DNA from 3 places in the Buttiauxella sp. 3AFRM03 genome. Region 1 is predicted to be linked to each of the others. Evidence: predicted binding sites of a transcription regulator. Region 1 holds the regulator's gene; each other region holds the start of a gene.

What was found. Region 1 encodes PhoB, which activates phosphate uptake and scavenging genes when phosphate is short. Its sites were predicted from a motif close to CTGTCATAAAACTGNCNNAT; they were not measured.
Region 2: a site for PhoB is predicted at 1,793-1,812, ahead of serA (phosphoglycerate dehydrogenase). Genes of this name have one in related genera too.
Region 3: a site for PhoB is predicted at 1,441-1,460, ahead of glpT (glycerol-3-phosphate transporter). Genes of this name have one in related genera too.

What each region holds. Positions count from the first base shown of each region.
Region 1 is NZ_CP033076.1:1,948,116-1,951,264, reverse strand. It holds gene sbcC (exonuclease subunit SbcC) at 1-270, opposite strand, end outside; gene sbcD (exonuclease subunit SbcD) at 267-1,484, opposite strand; gene phoB (phosphate response regulator transcription factor PhoB) at 1,676-2,365, shown strand; gene phoR (phosphate regulon sensor histidine kinase PhoR) at 2,388-3,149, shown strand, end outside.
Region 2 is NZ_CP033076.1:3,843,315-3,846,463, reverse strand. It holds gene D8682_RS19465 (DUF2238 domain-containing protein) at 1-251, opposite strand, end outside; gene serA (phosphoglycerate dehydrogenase) at 368-1,606, opposite strand; gene rpiA (ribose-5-phosphate isomerase RpiA) at 2,010-2,669, opposite strand; gene argP (DNA-binding transcriptional regulator ArgP) at 2,837-3,149, shown strand, end outside.
Region 3 is NZ_CP033076.1:1,574,462-1,577,610, reverse strand. It holds gene glpA (anaerobic glycerol-3-phosphate dehydrogenase subunit A) at 1-1,316, opposite strand, end outside; gene glpT (glycerol-3-phosphate transporter) at 1,556-2,908, shown strand; gene glpQ (glycerophosphodiester phosphodiesterase) at 2,908-3,149, shown strand, end outside.

The sequences.
Region 1 (3,149 bases):
AACACCTTTTACTTCAAATTCCACTTCCGCCAGACACTCGGCAGTGTCGCGGGTCATCAGGTCATTCTGTGATTGCGAGACCGTGTTGAGACGTGGCGTTTTGTGATAAAGCGCGAGGCAGACAGCATCAAGTAGCGTAGTTTTACCCGCTCCTGTTGGCCCGGTGATGGCAAACAAACCATTGCTGGCGAAAGGCTCGCGGGTGAAATCAATTTTCCATTCCCCTTTCAGGGAGTTGAGGTTTTTCAATCGCAGACTGAGGATTTTCATGCTTGTTCCTCCGCGTCATGCAGGCTGGCGACCGTTTGGGCAAACAGAGTGCGCAGGCGTTTTGCGCGTTCTTCAGTGGTTTCTTCCTGAACCAGGCGGCGTTCAAAAACCTCTTCAACCGTCAATTCACTTAGGGTTTCTTTATGTTGTTGAGCAATAACACGCTCGCGCTGCTCACGGCTACGGCGCAGCAAAACCACTTCAACAGGCAGCGTTTCGGTTAGCTGTTGAATATGGCGCTGCATATCATGCAGATATTCATCGGTGGCGATTTCAATATCCAGCCACACTTTGGGTTCTGTCGGTGCATCGCGCCATTGTTCAAGCTGCTGTTCAATTTCGTTCAGCGAACCTTTGATCACCGCCAGCGGCTGGCTAACTGGTACCGTAAGTGGGGTGACTTCATGAAGTTTACCTTCTGAAAATTCAACCAGATAAACACTTTTGGTCTTACCGGTTTCGTCAAAACTTAACGGTATTGGTGAGCCGCTGTAGCGGATATGTTCGGTGCCACCAATTAATTGCGCACGGTGAATATGGCCCAGGGCAATGTAATCGGCATCCGGGAAATGCTGCGCCGGGAAAGCGTCGAGTGTGCCAATATAGATGTCACGCACGGCGTCACTTTTCGTCACGCCGACGGTGGTTAAATGCCCGGTGGCGATAATTGGCAACTGCGCGTCAGCGCGCAGAACGCAAGCGGCGCTAAAACACTGCTGATAATGTTCACCGATCGCTTCCATTAATGAACGCTGCTTTTCATGGCCGGATAAACCCGCCAGACTGTTTTGAATATCGCGTGGCCGCAGAAAGGGAATGGGGCAGAGAATAGCGCCAGGCGCGCCATCTTTCGTATTCAGCACAATTGCCTGCTGGCTGGTATCGTGGCGTGCGCTGGCGACGACATAAGTGTTAAGACACGCCATCAGTTCACGGGACTCGTTCAATGTGGCAACTGAGTCATGGTTACCGGCGAGCACCACCAGTGAGCAGCCGGTAGACTGGAGTTGCACCACAAAGCGGTTATACAGTTCTCGCGCATAGCTTGGTGGCGAGCCAGTATCAAAAATATCGCCCGCGACGATTATTGCATCCACATCATGTTCAACGGCAGCTTTCAGCAGCCATTCAAGAAAAGCCTGATGCTCCGGCCCGCGGCTTTTGGTATAAAAATTTTGACCAAGGTGCCAGTCTGATGTGTGAATTATGCGCATAACCTGTCCGGTGGCTTAAAAGCGAGGCCTCGATTATAAGGGGGCGAGGCGGAAAACGGCATAGGTCTCTGTGTCATAAATCAAATTGATGAGTCACTAAACAGTCATGTTTTTCATAAATCTGTCATAAATCTGACGCATAATGGCGCCGCATTGAAACAACTATAATTATTCCTTGAGCAGGGCGAATCATGGCGAAGCGTATTTTAGTCGTAGAAGATGAAGCTCCAATCCGTGAAATGGTGAGCTTTGTGCTTGAGCAAAACGGTTTTCAGCCTGTAGAAGCGGAAGATTATGACAGTGCAGTGAATCTGCTTATCGAACCCTTCCCGGACCTGATTTTACTGGACTGGATGTTGCCAGGCGGCTCGGGTATTCAGTTTATCAAGCACCTGAAGCGTGAAGCATTGACGCGGGAAATCCCGGTAATGATGCTGACAGCACGAGGTGAAGAAGAAGATCGCGTGCGTGGCCTGGAAGTTGGTGCCGATGACTATATTACCAAGCCGTTTTCACCGAAGGAGCTGGTGGCGCGCATTAAAGCTGTGATGCGCCGAATCTCTCCGATGGCGGTGGAAGAGGTTATTGAGATGCACGGGCTGAGCCTTGACCCTTCATCGCATCGCGTGATGACCGGTGAAAACCCGCTGGACATGGGCCCAACTGAATTTAAGTTATTACACTTCTTTATGACGCATCCGGAACGGGTATATAGCCGTGAACAGTTGCTTAACCATGTATGGGGCACCAATGTGTATGTCGAAGACAGAACAGTGGACGTACATATCAGGCGGTTGCGTAAAGCGCTCGAGCATAGCGGGCATGATCGAATGGTACAAACAGTACGCGGTACGGGTTATCGGTTCTCAACCCGCTTTTAGTTCCTTATCAGGAGAGTGACGCGTGCTGGAACGGCTGTCATGGAAAAGGTTGGTGATGGAGCTGCTGCTCTGTTGCTTACCTGCTGTCATCTTGGGCCTTATTTTTGGCTATTTACCCTGGTTTTTATTACTGGCGGTCACAGGACTGCTGGTTTGGCATTTCTGGAATTTGCTTCGTTTGTCGTGGTGGTTGTGGGTTGATCGCAGTATGACACCGCCCCCTGGTCGCGGGAGCTGGGATCCGTTGTTATACGGTCTTCATCAAATGCAGCTGCGTAATAAAAAACGCCGTAAAGAATTAGGCAATTTAATCAAACGCTTTCGCAGCGGCGCGGAATCACTGCCCGATGCGGTAGTGCTGACTACCGAAGAAGGGACCATTTTTTGGTGTAACGGGCTGGCCCAACAGTTGTTGGGGTTACGCTGGCCGGACGATAACGGGCAGAACATCCTTAACTTGCTGCGTTACCCTGAATTTACCCGCTATTTGACGCAAAAAGATTTCGCCCGGCCGTTGACGCTGGTGCTTAACAATGGCCGTCATCTGGAATTCCGTGTGATGCCATACAGCGACGAGCAGTGGCTGATGGTGGCACGTGATGTCACGCAGATGCACCAACTGGAAGGGGCGCGACGTAACTTTTTTTCCAACGTTAGCCATGAACTGCGTACTCCGTTGACGGTACTGCAAGGTTATCTGGAGATGATGCAGGATCAGGCGCTTGAAGGGCCGCTGCGCGATAAGGCTCTGGGCACCATGCGCGAGCAAACTTCGCGGATGGAA
Region 2 (3,149 bases), 1.9 Mb from region 1:
TCAAAACCCATCGGCACTTTGGCGTAGGTGTATAAACCGCCAACCATCAAAATAATGGCATGCAGGAAAATCAAAAAATAGAGCAATGGCGTAAGGGGAAAACGCGAGTGGGTCGCTAAAAGCAGAGGAACAATGATAATGACTGGAGTCACTTCCATCAGCCAGGTGAGCCGATCCGTAGTGCTAAACCCCGTATAGATGAGAATCAGCAGAAGTATAAAGGCACCGGATTTTAAGAATGTACTGGTCATGTAGCTTCGCCGTATGACTAAAAGCTTAACTATCAGTGGGACACGCGAAAAAAACAACTCTGGAAACGGATTTTAAGAGTCAAGTGGGGAGCCAGATTAGCTCCCCAATTATTTAATTAGTACAGCAGACGGGCGCGGATAGTCCCCGGAATCGCCTTCATCGATTTCAGCGCAGCTTCAGCAACATCTTCTTCGGCATCGACATCAATAACCACATAGCCCATCTGCGGAGTGGTTTGCAGATACTGAGCGGCGATGTTGATACCCTGCTCGGCAAAAATCTGGTTCAGCGCGGTCAAAATCCCCGGGCGGTTTTCGTGAATGTGCAGTAAACGGCTGGTGCTGCCACCGTGTAACGGCAGAGAAACTTCCGGGAAATTCACCGCAGAGAGTGTAGAACCGTTATCGGAATATTTAGCCAGTTTGCCAGCCACTTCCAGACCGATGTTTTCCTGTGCTTCCTGAGTCGAGCCGCCAATGTGCGGAGTCAGGATCACGTTATCAAACTCACACAGTGGCGAAGTGAATGGATCGCTGTTAGTTGCCGGTTCAGTCGGGAATACGTCGATTGCAGCACCTGCCAGATGCTTACGCGCCAGCGAATCACACAATGCAGGAATATCAACAACCGTGCCACGTGCGCAGTTGATCAGCAGTGCGCCCGGCTTCATCAGCGCCAGTTCGTTGACGCCAATCATGTTCTTGGTAGAGGCATTTTCAGGCACATGCAGACTCACCACATCGCTCATGTTGAGCAGGTCAGAAAGATGCTGAACCTGAGTCGCGTTACCCAGCGTCAGTTTGTTTTCGATATCGTAGAAGTAAACGTGCATACCCAGCGCTTCAGCCAGAATCCCCAACTGAGTCCCGATATGGCCGTAACCAATAATGCCGAGTTTTTTACCGCGTGCTTCATAAGAGCCAACCGCCAGTTTATTCCACACACCACGGTGTGCTTTGGCGTTAGCTTCCGGAACGCCACGCAGCAGTAATAGCAGTTGGCCGATAACCAGTTCTGCTACAGAACGCGTGTTAGAGAATGGGGCATTAAACACCGGAACGCCACGTTTAGCGGCAGCATCCAGGTCGACCTGGTTTGTACCAATACAGAAGCAGCCGACAGCCACCAGCCTTTCAGCCACGGCCAGAACATCTTCAGTTAAGTTGGTACGGGAACGCAGACCGATGAAATGCGCATCACGGATCGACTCTTTCAGGGCATCGCTGTCCAGCGCGCCTTTATGGTATTCGATGTTGGTATAGCCTGCTGCGCGAAGGTTATCCACGGCTTTCTGGTGTACACCTTCCACCAGCAGGAATTTAATCTTGTCTTTATCCAGTGATACTTTTGCCATTTCCCGACCCTATTTTTAGTACTGATGTTGTGCTGTGTGATAAGACACCCTTCTGCCAAAATATCAAAAAATACGGGCGGGGCAATATAAACGATTGCGCAGTCCGCAAAGCAAAAAAGGAATAAGCGGCATGGGGCAGCACAAAACTCTGAGTAGCAGAGAGAATCAGGAATGAACAGCAGGTGGTTGGCATGAATGTGACATATGTCACCAAATTTAGCGTTAGATTATTTTGTCATTTTTTATATGGATATGGGGCGTATATACCCAAAATAATTCGAGTTGTAGGTAGGCGGCAAGTGAGCAAATCCCGATGAGCTTACTCAGGTAAGTGATTCGGGTTTGTGAGTGCAGCCAACACCCCTGCAACTTGAAGTATGACGGGTATAAAACGCCCCCCAGATCATTTCACAATGGTTTTCACACCATCAGCAGTACCAATCAACGCAACATCCGCACCACGGTTAGCAAACAGCCCCACGGTGACCACGCCTGGCAAACCGTTAATCGCATTTTCGAGCGCGATAGGCTCAACGATGCTGAGGCCGTAAACATCAAGAATGATGTTGCCGTTATCGGTTACTACGCCCTGGCGGTATTCCGGGCGACCGCCCAGCTTGACCAGTGCGCGCGCCACGCAACTACGAGCCATTGGAATGACTTCCACTGGCAGTGGGAAGTTACCCAGGATGCCTACCTGCTTGGACGAATCGGCGATACAAATAAACTTTTCCGCGACAGACGCGATGATCTTTTCGCGGGTCAGTGCTGCACCGCCGCCTTTAATCATTTGCATCTGGCCGTTGATCTCATCTGCACCATCGACATAGATACCGAGGGTATCCACTTCGTTGAGATCGTAAACAGTGATACCAAGGCTTTTCAGTTTGGCGGTGGAAGCGTCGGAGCTAGAAACGGCACCATCAATCTGATGTTTGATAGTCCCAAGAGCATCAATAAAGTGTGCGGCGGTTGAGCCGGTACCCACACCGACGATAGTGCCTGGTTGCACGTATTGTAATGCTGCCCAGCCGACTGCTTTTTTCAGTTCATCCTGCGTCATGGTTAATTGCCTGTGCTGTGAAAACTGACGCGCATTATAGAGCAAGCCGCCAAAAAATGTCCTGCGATTGGCGCAGAACTCGGACGAACATTGCGGATTTGGTCTGGATCAGCGGCAAATTTATGTCATAGTGCAGCCATAACAAAAACAGGAGTCAGCAAACAACAATGAAACGCCCGGACTATAGAACGCTACAGGCGTTGGATGCCGTAATTCGTGAACGAGGGTTTGAGCGCGCCGCTCAAAAACTCTGTATTACTCAATCCGCCGTCTCGCAACGTATCAAGCAACTGGAAAATATGTTCGGCCAGCCATTGTTAGTACGCACTGTTCCGCCTCGTCCAACCGAGCAAGGGCAAAAGTTGCTGGCATTACTGCGTCAGGTCGAACTGCTTGAAGAAGAGTGGCTGGGCGATGAACAAACCGGTTCTACCCCGCTACTGCTGTCACTTGCGGTCAACGCCGACAGCCTGGCAACCT
Region 3 (3,149 bases), 370 kb from region 1:
GTCACCGCTTCACATTCGCAAACCAGGCTGTTGCTCAGGCGGTCACCTGCCAAAAGTTTCCCGGCGCGGTCACCGTGACGCCAAACGGCAGAACGCCGAATAGTCGGCGGTAATGAAATGACTTTTCTGAGCGTCTCTTCTGCTGAGCTTTCGGAACCTGGAAGTGGTGTTGTTGCTGTGGTGCAAGGCTGAAGATTGCCGATTTTTTCACACACCGCGTTGGTGGCCCATTCCGCCATCAGGCGATAGGTCATCAGCTTGCCGCCAGTAATGGTGATGAACCCTTCCATGCCGTCACGCTTTGCGTGATCAAGCAGCACAATTCCGCGGCTGGCATTTCGTCCGGTTGGGTCGTCGTCGCTGGCAACCAGCGGGCGAACGCCAGCGTAGGCACGCAAAATACGGGTTGCGGCAAGTTTGGGTGACAGCTTTGAACCTTCACGAATCAGGATGTCGACCTCTTGCGGGGTGACCTGCATATTGTCGATTTGGTCATATTCGACAGGCGTTGAGGTGGTGCCAATCAGCGAAATGGTATCGCCTGGGACCAAAATATCGGCGTCGGCAGGTTTGCGGCAGCGGTTGATCACCATGTTATTGATGCGATGGCCGAGGATCAGCAACGAACCTTTGGCGGGCAGCATTCGCACACGTAAATCGGCATATTCAGCAATGTGTTGCCCCCAGATCCCGGCGGCGTTTACCACTACGCTGGCGTAAAAATCGTGATGTTCGCGGGTTTGATGGTTGTAAGCCCGCACTCCACAAACCCGATCGCCGTTGCGGATAAGGCCGGTGACTTCCTGGCCGGTGAGAATTTCGGCACCGTGTTCTCTGGCATCCAGCATATTGGCGGCGGTCAGACGGAATGGGTCAACTGTGCCATCTGGCACCCTTACTGCGCCAATTAGTTCAGGGTTTACCGCGGGTTCTATGCGTAATGCTTCTTGAGGACTGAGTTGCTGTGCATTGATTCCGGCATCCTGGCAGGCGGCAATAAACACGCTCTGCAAGGTTAAATCATCTTCAGGAAGGGTGATAAACAGGCCGTCCGTGCGTTCGATACAGTGGCGAGCAATGCGTTTCAGGATGCGGTTTTCTTCAATACATTCCCTGGCCGATTCGCTGTCCGTCATGGCGTACCGTGCGCCGCTGTGCAGCAAGCCATGATTACGACCTGTCGCGCCGGTTGCAATGTCGTGCCTTTCCAGCAGCAGGGTTTGTAACCCACGCCGTGCGCAGTCGCGGGCAATACCCGCGCCCGTAGCGCCTCCGCCAATAATAATCACATCCTGTTCTTTGCATCCCATCGCCATGTTCCGCTCCTGAAAAATTATCTGGGGACTATTCAGCCACAGATCGATATGCGAATGTTTGATATCGAGCAAATTCGAAAATAAAACGAAAACAAAGTGTGATGCGATGCACCTTTTCGATAGTTTGTAATAAAAATGTAATATGTTGTGGGGTGTTTCACACTAACCAGGTGGGATAATCCTTAACATGCGCTCGCAAAAGAACATTGCTTGATAAAAAACCTGCCACGGAGGCATTTATGCTGAGCATTTTCAAACCTAGCCCACACCAGCCACGGCTGAAAAGTGAGCATGTCGATCCGACTTATCGTCGTCTGCGCTGGCAGATATTCATGGGCATTTTCTTCGGTTACGCCGCTTACTACCTGGTACGTAAAAACTTTACTCTGGCGATGCCGTATCTGGTGGAGCAGGGCTTCTCGCGCGGTGACCTCGGATTTGCGCTTTCCGGTATTTCTATTGCTTACGGCTTCTCGAAATTTATTATGGGGGCGGTTTCTGACCGCTCGAATCCGCGTGTTTTCTTACCTGCCGGTTTGATTCTGGCCGCCGCCGTAATGTTATTTATGGGCTTTGTGCCGTGGGCGACATCCAGTATTGCGGTGATGTTTGTCCTGCTGTTTTTATGCGGTTGGTTCCAGGGAATGGGTTGGCCGCCGTGCGGGCGTACCATGGTGCACTGGTGGTCTAAAAAAGAGCGTGGGGGAATTGTTTCCATCTGGAACTGCGCGCATAACGTCGGCGGTGGCTTGCCGCCGCTGCTGTTCTTACTCGGGATGGCGTGGTTTAACGACTGGCATGCGGCACTTTATATGCCAGCCTTTGCGGCGATTTTTGTGGCGTTAATTGCTTTTGCGTTAATGCGCGATACGCCGCAATCATGCGGTTTGCCGCCAATCGAAGAATACAAAAATGATTACCCGGACGACTACAACGAAAAAACGGAAGAGGAGCTAACGGCAAAACAGATCTTCATGCAGTACGTTTTCCCCAACCGTCTGCTGTGGTACATCGCCATTGCTAACGTTTTCGTTTATTTGCTGCGTTACGGCATTCTCGACTGGTCGCCAACCTATCTGAAAGAAGTGAAACACTTCGCGCTGGATAAATCCTCCTGGGCCTATTTCCTTTATGAATACGCCGGAATACCTGGCACGCTGCTGTGTGGCTGGATGTCGGACAAAGTGTTCAGAGGCAACCGCGGTGCTACCGGCGTGTTCTTTATGATTCTGGTGACGATTGCGACCATTGTTTACTGGCTGAACCCGCCGGGAAATCCGGGTGTGGATATGGCCTGTATGATTGTGATTGGCTTCCTGATCTACGGACCGGTGATGTTGATTGGCCTGCACGCGCTGGAACTGGCACCGAAAAAGGCCGCGGGAACGGCAGCAGGCTTTACGGGCTTGTTTGGCTATCTCGGTGGTTCGGTGGCCGCGAGTGCCATCGTTGGCTATACCGTAGATTTCTTCGGCTGGGACGGCGGCTTTATGGTGATGATCGGCGGCAGCATTATGGCCGTGATTCTGTTGTTGGTGGTGATGGTGGGTGAGAACAAACAACACCATAAAAAACTGACAGGGAAAGCATAATGAAAATCCTGACCAAATCTATCCTGGTGGGGGCGGTAATGTTTGCTTCCGCCAGCTCCTTTGCCCAGACAACGGACAAAGTGGTGATAGCCCATCGCGGTGCGAGCGGCTATCTGCCGGAGCACACTTTACCTGCCAAAGCCCTGGCCTATGCTCAAGGGGCTGACTACCTTGAGCAGGATCTGGTGATGACCAAAGACGACAGATTAGTGGTGCTGCACGACCACTATCTTGATCGGGT